Regions from separate parts of the Vallitalea pronyensis genome, predicted to be linked through region 3. Evidence: riboswitches for the same ligand, from Rfam matches in the RefSeq annotation. Region 3 holds a riboswitch; each other region holds the start of a gene.
The links. A riboswitch is a leader RNA that binds a small molecule or an ion and turns the genes downstream of it on or off. The one in region 3 is predicted to bind cobalamin.

Region 1: another riboswitch for cobalamin. It lies ahead of HZI73_RS23835 (cobyric acid synthase); the one in region 3 lies ahead of nikB (nickel ABC transporter permease).
Region 2: another riboswitch for cobalamin. It lies ahead of HZI73_RS21140 (ABC transporter substrate-binding protein); the one in region 3 lies ahead of nikB (nickel ABC transporter permease).

What each region holds. Positions count from the first base shown of each region.
Region 1 covers NZ_CP058649.1:5,701,594-5,705,993, reverse strand. Annotated here, with positions in the region: gene HZI73_RS23840 (divergent polysaccharide deacetylase family protein) at 338-1,153, shown strand; cobalamin riboswitch at 1,395-1,566, shown strand; gene HZI73_RS23835 (cobyric acid synthase) at 1,769-3,256, shown strand; gene cbiB (adenosylcobinamide-phosphate synthase CbiB) at 3,382-4,332, shown strand; gene cobD (threonine-phosphate decarboxylase CobD) at 4,342-4,400, shown strand, end outside.
Region 2 covers NZ_CP058649.1:5,082,583-5,086,982, forward strand. Annotated here, with positions in the region: gene HZI73_RS21130 (ABC transporter ATP-binding protein) at 1-473, opposite strand, end outside; gene HZI73_RS21135 (FecCD family ABC transporter permease) at 503-1,549, opposite strand; gene HZI73_RS21140 (ABC transporter substrate-binding protein) at 1,598-2,650, opposite strand; cobalamin riboswitch at 2,817-2,995, opposite strand; gene HZI73_RS21145 (replication-associated recombination protein A) at 3,102-4,400, opposite strand, start outside.
Region 3 covers NZ_CP058649.1:5,820,902-5,825,301, forward strand. Annotated here, with positions in the region: gene nikC (nickel transporter permease) at 9-824, opposite strand; gene nikB (nickel ABC transporter permease) at 814-1,761, opposite strand; cobalamin riboswitch at 1,949-2,122, opposite strand; gene HZI73_RS24360 (AraC family transcriptional regulator) at 2,215-3,012, opposite strand; gene HZI73_RS24365 (hypothetical protein) at 3,123-3,770, opposite strand; gene HZI73_RS24370 (uroporphyrinogen decarboxylase family protein) at 3,964-4,400, shown strand, end outside.

The sequences.
Region 1 (4,400 bases), 120 kb from region 3:
TTACGGCTTGTTGCCATTCCTTTAAACCCAATAAAGCAACAAACGTAACGTGAGTGAATGATGACCATCGATCGTTTCACTCAACTTCCGTTGTCCACTAACCCCTTCTTTTTCTTATCAATCTCATAAAAATCCATTCTAATAACCTGCATAAAACACCCATATATCTTAATTTTAATCTTGCCCATTTTTTTATGCTATCCCTCTCAAAACTAATAACTATACCCATTAGCATGATACAATCCTTTACCCCTAACAAACAATATACACAATCATATAATAAGTGGACGCTACCTATAATATAATAAAACAAGACAATTTAGAAAGCATGACGTCCATGAAAAAATTATATCTCATTAAAATCAATCGAAAAGTATTAATTGTCATCCTGATGATTATACTTCATCTCATCGCGTATATGATTCTATACAATGTCAATACCATACGATGCAGTATTCAAAATACCAGTGGAAAATTAGCCATTATCATAGATGATTTTGGGCAAACCCGTGAAGGCGTAGAAGAAATGATGACCATTGATGAACATCTAACCTTTGCTGTCATGCCCTTTATGGAATTTACCAAAGAAGATGCCATCAAGGCGAAAGACTTAGGATATGAAGTGATTATCCACCTGCCCATGGAAGCAAAGGGTGGCAGCCTTAGTTGGCTTGGACCCCGCCCCATCCTATGCAACATGAAGAAAAATGAAGTTAGAAAAGTGGTAGAAGATGCAGTAGCAGATGTACCCTATGCTATTGGTGCTAATATTCATATGGGCTCAAAAGCCTGCTGCCAAGAAGAAATTATGGAAAGCATTTTTGAAGTGGTGAAAGAAAAGAGACTCTATTATTTTGTAGACAGTCGCACATCCAATAAAACAGTAGCCAAGAAAAAAGCTGATGAAATGGGTGTCTTATGTTATGATAACAACGTTTTTTTAGATGGGCAAAAACCCAAGAGTCACATGATTAAGCGGTTAAGAAAAGCAGGAGACTTGGCTTTAAAAAAAGGTCAGGCAATAGCCATTGGTCATGTAGGTATTGAAGGCGGCGTAGCTATGGCAGAGGCAATCGAGGAGATGCGGGAGGAATTTGCTGAACGGCGTATAGAATTGGTGTTTGTATCCGAATTGGATGATGATGTCTATTAACACCATATTGTTCATCAAATACTTAGGGTTTATTCTTAACTTGTACGTAGATTACTTAAGCCATCATTGTTATGCGTTATATCTTTCATGTTTGCTAAATATTAGCTATGCTTAAATAATATAAGTATTTATTGATTTTGTTGCTAGAATAGCATATAATGGGTTAAGAGTATGACGTAAATTGAATAATGAGGCTGTCACATAAAAACATGATATACACGTTATTTCGTTTGGATGAGACAGCCCAAGAAGCACACTAAGTTGCAAGGAAGCTGGTGAAAGTCCAGCACAGCCACCGCTACTGTATGTACTAACTCATGCGCAGGAAACCACTGAATAGGTTGCTATTTGGGAAGGATGTGCATCAGGTTTGAGGTATAAGTCAGGATACTTGTCTAGGGTGCTAACCATCCCAATTGCGAGTGGAAATATGGGTTTGTTTTTATACTTTCTTTGATGATATGACATAAGCAAAAGCATTATCATAGCATCCTTTCTTAAGACAAATCCATCATATATCCTTCCATGAATAACTGAATAATAATAAACTTGATGGTGTTGCATCTTCTAAGGAACATGCCTTCCATCCAGCAAGATGAAAGTGGAGTGAATACAATGAGTCATAATATCATGTTTCAAGGAACTGGTTCCACAGTAGGAAAGAGTATCTTAACGGCAGCATTATGCCGTATACTAAATGATGATGGTGTATCCGTTGCGCCTTTTAAATCACAGAACATGGCCCTTAACTCATTTGTTACAAAAGATGGTAAAGAAATGGGAAGAGCACAAGTGGTACAAGCAGAAGCAGCAAGGGTTGAACCACATGTAGCCATGAATCCAATATTGTTAAAACCCACAAGTGATGTGGGCAGTCAGGTTATACTTAATGGTAAGATACATAAAAATATGACTGCAAGTGAGTATTTTAGTCTTAAAAAAACCTTCAAGGAAGAGATCATGAATGCCTATCACCAGTTAGAAGAGACGTATGACGTGATTGTCATAGAAGGAGCAGGAAGTCCGGCAGAAATTAACCTAAGGGAAAACGATGTTGTCAACATGGGCATGGCTGACATGGTGGATGCTCCAGTCATTCTAATTGGTGATATTGATAAGGGTGGGGTGTTTGCTTCCATCTATGGCACAGTTATGCTTTTGGAACCAGAAGAAAGAAAACGCATCAAAGGATACATCATTAACAAGTTCCGTGGGGATGTGAACATTCTTCAGCCGGGAATCGATATGTTCTATGAGAAATTACAATTACCTTGTCTGGGTGTTATTCCTTATGAACCTCTGAAAATAGATGATGAGGATAGTGTAACGGAACGATTTGACCGTCAGGAAGAGGCGGCAATCATCATTGGTGTTATACGTTTGCCTTATATGTCTAACTTCACTGATTTTACTGTTTTTGAATTAGAAGACGATGTGACAGTAAGATACATAAAAGATGAAAAGGATTTTCAAGGCATTGATTTGTTAGTCATACCTGGCAGTAAGAGCACCATTAAAGATATGGCTTATCTCCATAACTCGGCCATGAAAGAAGGCATTTATCGTGCTCATAGAAGACAAGTACCCATCATCGGTATCTGTGGCGGTTACCAGATGCTAGGGGATACCATAGAAGATGAAAAAGGTGTAGAAACGGCCATGTCCAGTATTAATGGATTAGGCTTGCTGCATATGGCAACTCATATGGAAGAAATCAAGCAAACCACCCAAGTAAAAGGAAGGCTGCTGACCACATCACCTTTTGGAGCGGATCATCAGCATCTTCTAGTGGGTGGCTATGAGATACATATGGGCAAGACAGAATTACTGGATGGATGTGAGCCTTTTATCCAGTTGGAAGATGGCCGTTGTGATGGTGCAATTAGTGAGCGCAAGGACGTTATGGGCACTTATCTCCATGGTATATTTGATAACGATGAATGGCGCAATCTTATCTTGAATGATATACGAGAGAAAAAAGGTTTAGAAAAAAGAACCGATGTGGATTTTGCCAAGGAAAAAGACATGGAGTACGATAAGCTGGCTAAGCTTGTTCGAGAGCATATGGATATGGATGCCATTAAGGAGATTATCTATAAATAATGGATACGGATGGTGTATAGGATAACAATACATCAAAAGTATGGTAGAGAATACAAGGTGTTTCATGGTGTTTTTGACAGAATAGAAGCCAGTAAAGAGGTGTAGACGTGGTAAAAGCAATCAGCATGATAGGCATAGCAATGGCATTAGACTTAATCTTCGGTGATCCTGTTAGGATCCCTCATCCCATTATCTATATAGGGAAATTAATCAGTTGGCTAGAGAAGCGTATCCGAAAAAGCAGGATACCCCTTAAAATAGGTGGTTTTCTACTATTATTGGGAACAGTAGGGGTAACAGCAGGTGTCATCACCCTTTTGTTGCAATTGGGTTATGGGATACACCCTTATGTGAAAGACCTGATGACCATCTATCTTCTTTATACATCTTTAGCAGCTAAATGCCTTAAGGATGAGGTACTAAAAGTATGGAAAGCCTTGGAACAACAAGATTTGATTCTGGCAAGGAAACAACTCTCCTACTTAGTAGGGCGAGATACAGAATCCCTTACGCGAGATGAAGTTATCCGTGGAGCAGTGGAAACGGCGGCTGAGAACACGGTGGATGGTGTATTAGGGCCACTTCTATTCATGGGTTTAGGCATGTTATGGGGCATACCTGTCCAGAGTGTATTTATCTATAAAGCCGTTAACACATTGGATTCCATGGTAGGCTATCAGCAAGCACATTATAAGGCTATCGGTTATGCATCAGCTAAAACCGATGACTTATTTAATTACATACCAGCCCGAGTAGGGAGTATATGCATGCTCATTGGTGGCGGTATTCTGGGTTATGATTTCGCCCATGGATGGAAGATATTATGGCGGGACCGACGTAATCATAAGAGTCCTAATTGCGGCTATCCAGAATCTGCTGTAGCTGGTTTATTAAGGATTCAGATAGGTGGTACCAACACTTATTTTCATGAGGTGGTCATGAAACCCACTATTGGTGATCATGACCGGGTATTAGAACCCGACCATATGAAGAAAACCATTGGTATCATGTACATGTCAGAGTTCGTCACCTTATTGCTCATGATAGGACTTGGTATCTTACTAATAAAATTATAATGTACATGAATGGATCTTGTAATGGATCTTGGAAGGAATGAGGACATGAATAAGCATGGTGGTTATCA
Region 2 (4,400 bases), 740 kb from region 3:
TCTTGTGCAATGGCTCGAGCTAAGATGACACGCTGTAGCTCGCCACCACTTAATTGAGTTATTTTTTTATCGCGAAAGGCATAAACACCTGTTTCTTTCATGGCTTTGACAACGGACTCTTCATCCACGGTGTTCGCTTTACCAAATCGAGACGTGTAGGGTGCTCTCCCCATCATCACAATATCATATACAGAAAATTCATATTGCATATCTGTTATTTGAGGTACTACCGATACACGTTTAGCCATATCTTTTGGCTTAAGCTTATCAATGTCATCACCATTAATAAATACACGCTTATGTTCTGTTGGTAATAGACGAGCAATGAGTTTCAGCAAAGTGGTCTTTCCAGAGCCATTAGGACCAATGATGCTATAGAATAACCCTTTCTTCATCTGAATGGACAAATTCTCCAATATGCTTCTTTCGCCGTAACTAAAATCTAATTTTTCTGTTTGAACCACACAATTCATAGACTTCACCCTTTTAATGTCCTATTTATTTATACCATTTTTTTCTTACTCTGGTAGAGTAAACCTAAGAAAAATGGTACACCGAATAACGATGTAATAATACCCACAGATAACTCTGCTGGTGAAATAACTGTACGTGCAATGGTGTCGCAAATCACCATAAATATACCACCGACAATCATGGCAAGAGGTATCAAACGCTTATGGTTAGGGCCACTTAGTATCCTAACGGTATGGGGAATAATTAACCCCACAAAGGCTATAATGCCACTTGCGGATACCACTACGGCTACCATTAACGAGGAGACACATAGTATGATTTTCTTGGTACGATGGACATGAATACCTAAGGTACTTGCATCATCATCACCAAGGAGCATAATGTTAAGTTCCTTAGAATACATCCACAAGATAGCAGAACCGATCACCACAACGGGTATAATGAGCATGACTTCACTCCATTTGGATGCATTAAAACTACCTAATGTCCACAAATAGACACTCTCTAATTTATGCCGATTCAGAATCATCAACAATGAAATCAATGCAGAAAATAGATAGTTAATGGATATCCCTGCTAATAGTAAAGTGGTGGTGGGTAATTTCTTTTGTATGGCTGCTATCTTCAGCACAACAAGTACCGTAACCAAAGCGCCAAAAAAAGCACATATACTCACCCCAGTAAACCCAAATACATTACTGCTCAAGTTAAGGATTAATCCGATGGTTGCACCGAGGGCAGCACCTGATGAAATACCAATAACAAACGGGTCTGCCATAGGATTTTTGAATACACCTTGAAAAGCACATCCAACAATAGCCAGTGCAGCACCTGTAAACAAGGCTACGATAATACGAGGCAGTCGTAAATCCATAATAATCGTTACATGAGACGCTTTAATACCATCTAACGATATAATCTGATCAAGTTTTGGAATATGATGTCCCACGATCTTTAAGGTGTTCATAAAATTAACGTTTACCGCCCCAAAACCAAGAGCCAAGAGCACAACCAATATCATCATAACCAATGTTAATATAATTAAGTTCATATTCATGTAGCTTTTTTTTACCATATGTCTACCCACTTTGTTATCTTTCCTAAGTCGTTTATTGCATGTTCATTACTCTTTGCCAATATCAATTTTTGCTGCTTCTGGATGGAATATCTCTACTAATCGTGCAAAACCATCTGCCAACCTTGGTCCTTGTCTAAAAAATAGATTTTCATCCACTTCATATAAATGACCTTCTTTAACAGCTGTTAATGTTTTATAACCTTCTAATCCTTCAATTTGCTGTTTACTATTGTATGAAGAAGAACACATCAGGTACTGAGGATCTTTCTCCACTAATTTCTCAATACTATAACTCCACATGGTACCGTCTGCAGCTGCATTCTCTGCACCAGCCATTTCAATGAGTTGACCAAGGAACGTATCGCCTGTAGCTGCAAAATCACCATATTCACCAAATCCTGTGATAAAATAAGCCGTAGGCTTTTCAAGATCAGCCACTGCTTTGGTATATTGGTCAAAGATTTCTTTCATCTTCGTTACCAAATCTTCTGTCTCCTGTGTACGATTAACCACTTGACCAATGGTTGTCATATAACCATATACACCCTCAAGATTTTCATTCCATGATAAGGCAACCACCTTTACACCTTGCTCATTTAATTGAGCAACGGATTCATCATTCACATGGGAAGAAGCAAATACCACATCGGCTCCTGATTCAATGATCTTCTCTATATTGGGTTCAGTTAAACTCCCTATGGATTCAATGGATAATACGTCACTTGGATAATCACAATAATCTGTTCTTCCAATGACTTTATCACCTACGCCTATTGCGAAAAGGGTTTCTGTCATTTCTGGTGAAATGGAGATGATCTTTTCTGGTTCTTGTTCAATGACAACATCTTTTCCAAAACGATCTTGTATGGTTATGGGGTAATAGTCACCCTCAGCTTCATCTGATGCGTTTTCTTGATCTTCTGTTGTATCCTTCTCTTGTTGCTCATCTTGCGCTTTATCCTCTTCTTGTTCAACCGGATTATTAGCATCTTGATAGGTATCATCTGTTGCCTTCTTCTCACCACAAGCAACTAAACCGAATACCATTAGCCCAACGATTAATAATATGGATATCCATAATCTTATCCCTTTTTTCATGTTACATGTCCTCCTTATACTTTCCTCTTTTTGATTTTACTGCTTTCATGGTAGTGTCTTGTTATTGAAAAGCATAGGTAACAGTAGCGTATTATATCAATAAAAAAACTGTGCATCGGCACAGTAGATTATTCATTCTTATGTTATCTACACCTTCCCACCGAAAGCTTAAAACGTTTAAAAGGCAGGTTTCCTGACTCATGGTTCATCTTACTTTCTCGCCTTCTCGGTTTCCCAATGGCTTATGAGATTTCATCACCAATTACAGTAGCGGGGGCTGTAGTGGATTTTAACCACTTTCCCTTTTAACTTGTGTTGACAAGCACCTTTTACTATGAAATTGTATCTTCTAGTTTTACTAGATACCTTCATTATAAGCCGTAATGAGAATATGTCAAGAAGAAATTGTTTAATAGGACAACAAATATACCCTGTCAATATCTGCATGGTATTAATCATTCCCTTTTATCTTCTTAAAATGTTCCTTAATCGTCTTCTCATAACCCTGTTCAGTTATATGGTAATATTCCTTACCCACTAATTCATCGGGCAGGTATTGCTGGTCCACATAGTGGTTTTCAAAATTATGAGCATATTGATAGCCAATGCCATGACCTAAGTCTCTGGCTCCCCCATAACTGGCATCTTGTAAATATGGCGGTATGGTATGCACTTGTATACGTTTTACATCTTCTAATGCTTTGTTAATGGCCACATATGCTGCATTGCTTTTAGGTGCGCAAGCCACATAGGTAGCTGCCTGTGATAAAATAATGCGTCCTTCAGGCATGCCGATAAAGTTAACGGCATCTGCCGCTGCCATGGCTACTTGAATGGCGTTAGGATCTGCATTACCTACATCTTCCGCCGCACAGATGACAATACGTCTTGCAATAAATTTGGGGTCTTCTCCTGCATAGATCATCTTTGCCAGATAGTAAACGGCTGCATCTGGGTCGGACCCCCGCATGCTTTTTATAAAAGCTGATATGGTGTCATAATGATTATCGCCATCTTTATCGTAATGAATGACTCTCTTTTGGATGCATTCACTGGCCACATCTAAGTCAATATGAATGATGCCTTGTCCATTAGGCTCTGTTGTCAAGATACCTAATTCTATAGCATTCAGTGCTGCTCTTGCATCACCATTAGCCCGATCAGCTAAGAAATCAAGGGCATCTTCTTCAATATGGGCTTCTATATTCCCCATCCCTTTCTCTTTATCCGTGACAGCTCGACGTATAAGTATACGTATCGCTTCCTTGGATAGTGGTTTTAATTCAAATATCCTTGACCTGGATACCAAGGCATTATTCACTTCAAAATATGGATTCTCTGTGGTTGCACCGATGAGTGTGATGGTACCATCTTCCACATAAGGCAATAGTGCATCTTGTTGTGCTTTATTAAATCGATGAATCTCATCAATAAATAGGATGGTCTTACCTAAAGTCATGCCTAACCTGCTGGATGCTTCTTCCACTACTTTCTGGATATCCTTTTTACCAGCCACCGTTGCATTAAGTTGAACAAATTCAGATTTTGTTGTGTTGGCAATAACCTTTGCCAAGGTGGTTTTACCTGTTCCAGGTGGGCCATAGAAAATTAAGGAGCCAAGCTTGTCTGCTTTGATGGCTCTATAAAGCAATTTTCCTTTTCCTATAATATGTTCTTGTCCCACAACCTCTTCAATGGTGGTAGGTCGTAATCTTGCAGCTAAGGGTGACTCTGTTTCTAATGTTTTTTC
Region 3 (4,400 bases):
TTGGTCATTTATACATGCTTTGGATCTAAGATATCTCTTATGGCATCCCCAAGCATATTGAATATGGAAACCACGATAAAGATGGCTAATCCAGGATAGATTAACAACCACGATGCTGTTTGCAGGTAGTCTCTGCCTTCATTTAACATATTTCCCCATTCGGGTGTTGGGGGTTGAACACCTAATCCAAGAAAGGATAGGCCTGCTAAGGATAACATCATCCCACCAATATCTAATGCAAACTTCACAATCAAGGGGGATATTATATTAGGTAAGATGTAGACCCTAATCACTTTCAACTTGCTGGCACCACCCATCACAGCTGCATGTATGTACTCCCTATCTTTTATATCCAATACCAGGGTTCTTGTTAATCGTGCATACTTGGTCCACCAGATAATGGATAGCGCTATGATGGTATATTTCATGCCTTGTCCTAATACACCTACAATGGCAATGGCAAACACAATATCAGGAAATGCCAATACTGTGTCAGCCATCCGCATGATGGCTGTATCCACAAATCCTCCTGCTAATCCAGAAACAATGCCCAGGGTTAAACCTAAAACGAAGATAATACCCAATAATAAAATCGTTGTTCCAAGCGATACACGAGCACCATGTAAGATTCTTGAATAAATGCACCTTCCTACCTGATCTGTCCCAAAAGGGTATTGTTCACTGGGCTCCTGTAAGATATTGGCAAAGTCCGTTGCTAATGGGTCATTGGGTGCTAATAAGGGTGCAATCATTGAAAAAATAATGGCTAGAACAGCAATGGAAGCAATCATCACAAAAAAGACTTTCTTTCTTTTAAACGTCATCTTGATAGCCTCCTAACCGAACTCTTGGGTCAAGTAACTGTGTTGTCACATCGACTAAGAAGTTAATGCTTACATAGATAAATGCCATAAATAATACATAACCCTGCAACAAGGCGTAATCCCTATAGGTGACGGCATTAAGTGCCATGGAACCTAGACCCGGCCAAGAAAAAATATTTTCAACAATAACGGTACCTCCTAAGAGAACAGCAATGGATAAGCCCAGTAAGGTAATGATGCTCTTTAGGGCATTGGGTAATATATGCTTCTTCATTATTCTCATTTCATGAATACCTCGGGCTCTTGCCCCCACCACATAATCTTCTGTGTACTGTTCCAATACTGCCGCCCTGATTTGGCGAATGTAGCGTCCAGATAATGGTATCGCTAACGTTAAGGCTGGTAGTATAACACTATTAAGATCGTATGGATTTGTTATGGTAAACCAACGCTGCTTCACAACAAAGTAATAGATTAATATCAACCCTAACCAAAAACTTGGCATGGATATGCCTGCAAAAGAAATGCCCTTAATCACCTGATCAATGAACGTATGAATTTTAACTGCAGATAACACCCCTAATGAAAGAGAAAAAACAATTAACAACACGATAGCAGCTACCGCTAACCGGATGGTCATTAACATCCGGCTACCTAAGACCACTGCTACTTGTTCTCTTTCAGAAGATGAATAACCTAAGTTGCCTCTTAATACACCAATCAACCAATTGCCATACTGTACGATAAATGGGTCATTAAGTCCCATTTCCTCTCTCGTTTTTTCTAATAATTCTTCTGTTGGTATAACATCATGAGCCGTTAACATCATTTCAGCTGGATCACTTGGGCTGATATATGTCAATAAAAAGGTAATAAAAGATGCCAGCAGCATCACGATTATGAGTTGTATGCCTCTACTTATAATGTATTTTCTCATGCTCATTCCACCGTTTTCTTATTATTTACACCAAATACGACATGATATGGGGTATTTTTCTAAACAAAAAAGAGATACCCTTGACAAAAGTATCCCTTGCTTATATGTATATGCTCCAATTAACATCGAGTATCTAAAGTTCATATACCTGAAGAACGCATAAAGCAAACAGACTTCCCTCCGAAGTTGTATGAGTCCATTTATGGCAGGTCTCCTGGCTTACAATCACCCTACTCTTCACCTTCCCATCCTCAGACAGTGGTATACGAATTTCGTCATGCTTACAGTAGCGGGGGCTGCAAAGGTCTTACACCTTTTTCCCTATTCTCTCATGATGAGCACCATAAAATCTTCCCTATTCATTTTTATTGATAACAGTTTATCACCTTAGACAAAATTTGTCAAAAGTCTTTCTTATAAATTTTTGTAAATTTTTATGCTTTTTCTTAATGATCATTTCGTTTGATCTGGTTGGGTCATAAAAGCATTTCTAAAGACCGATGGACTCATACCTGATAGTTGTTTAAATTGCTTTGAGAAATAGGCAACATCCTTGTATCCACATAAGATTGCAATTTCATTGATGGTATAATTACTATATAAGATATAGTGTTTTGCCAAATTCATCTTCACCTGAAGACAATAAGTCATAGGTGTAACACCTATTTCCTGTTTAAATAATCGTAAGAAGTGATTGATTGAATAGCCGCATTGATTGGCTAAGTAACTCAGCGTATAGGGGTAAGTTGGTTTGTTGTTAATGCTATTCACGATTTTCTTAATCCGGCTCACTTCACTTGTTTTTAATTGGAGCAGCTGCTCACTTAATATGGCATTAAGCCAGATTAATGCTTCTTCTCTATTACCGGATTTGAAATCAGCTCTAAGATTCTCAAACAGCTTTCTTACAAACATTGGATTATCGTATATCAGCTTTGTTGAGCCCAAATGCTGGCCATAATTCTGGTGCAATCCCTCGCTTTCTCTAAAATAAACGGTTAAAACCGTTAATGGCTTATCCGGGTTGTGTTGGCAATAATGAGCCTGTAATAGATTAAACAAATAGACATCGCCTTCTAGCAGTTTTGTAATACGACCATTGGTCTCTACAGTGGCTTCTCCTGATTCAACGTACCATAAGTGATACCCTATCCAATTGTTCTTTTTGGTATACCAGTCCCATTCTGGCATACATTCCGCTTTATTTGAGACAATAATATCCCATCTTTTATTATTCAAAAAACGTTTCATGGTGATATTATACAAGTTAAGGTTGATGTTGTAAATGTATTTTCAGTAGAAATATTAATTCCTGACGAATATGCGTGTATGAACCATTATTAACATAACTTTATTATGGTTTATTGTGTGCACATGGGATGCCCTACTTCCCCTGTTAATGCATCGATTGGAACTGTACAGGAGCTTCCTCCTAAACCATTAGATTCCCAATAAGAAACATACCATTTTTTCCCTCTAAAATCTGAAAAATCAATTTTTGATATATCTTTTATATTTTCAAATGCATCCATAAAATTTTGCAATGCTTTTTCAGGTAAGATGACGTCATCTGTTATTCTATTTGTCAATATCAATGTTGATCTTTTATGCTCCCATTCAATCACTACTTTTATTGCAGTATCCTTTTCAAAGAAAAGAAGCTCTTCAACCGTGTATTTATTCCCCTCTGTCAATGCTTTTTCACCCATAATAGGTCCTTTTGGAGTTTCAATGATATATTTAAAAGTGCCTGTATTGCTACCTTTAAACATGCGATAGAGATGTAATTGTGTCCGTTTATGCTTTCCCTGATTTATGACTTGATACTCCCCTTTCCAATGCTGGTCAGACCCTTTGAAATACATGGTACACATAGGTACTGATTGCATTAATTCATGAACATTAGGGCTCCTTGTACTCTTTAATGGCAATGCATCTCTTGTTAACATATTAAGTGATAATACTAATGCAAAAAACATATACTTCATCCATAATCCTTTCACTTCCATATGTAAAACCCTCCTACCTTGACTTTCCCTTATTAGACGCATGAACCCTTTATTTGTTCCACCTAGAATCTTACTGGTTAATCTAGAGGATCCATTATGGTGATATTATACAAATTTATCATGATATTGTAAATGGTATTTAGCTTCTATCATCATGTACAATAAACCTAAAATAGAAAGTGAGGTTATGCACATGAAACCAAAAGAGAGATTACTCAACAGTATCTATGGAAAAGAGGTTGATCGGATTCCCTGGGCGCCTTTTTTAGCCTATTACTGGGATTTTCTAGACGAAGCAATCAAACAAAAGGGTCAATTTAACTATTACCAATCCATTGGAGCTGACCCGCTTTTTCGGGGTTCTCATGTCTTAGCCAAACCCATCTATCAACATTGTGACATAAGTACCAATGTAAAAGGTAACATGAAAGAAACCCGTTACACCACCCCTGTAGGTACTCTAACATTATTACATACCTATTCAGATACGGGGAATACATGGTATCTCACCACTCATCCCGTTCGATCACAGGAGGATTTTAAAACACTGCAATATATATACGAGCATATCACCTTTGAAGAAAATATCTCTGCCTTTGAAAAAGATAAAGCTTGTTTGGGAAATGATGG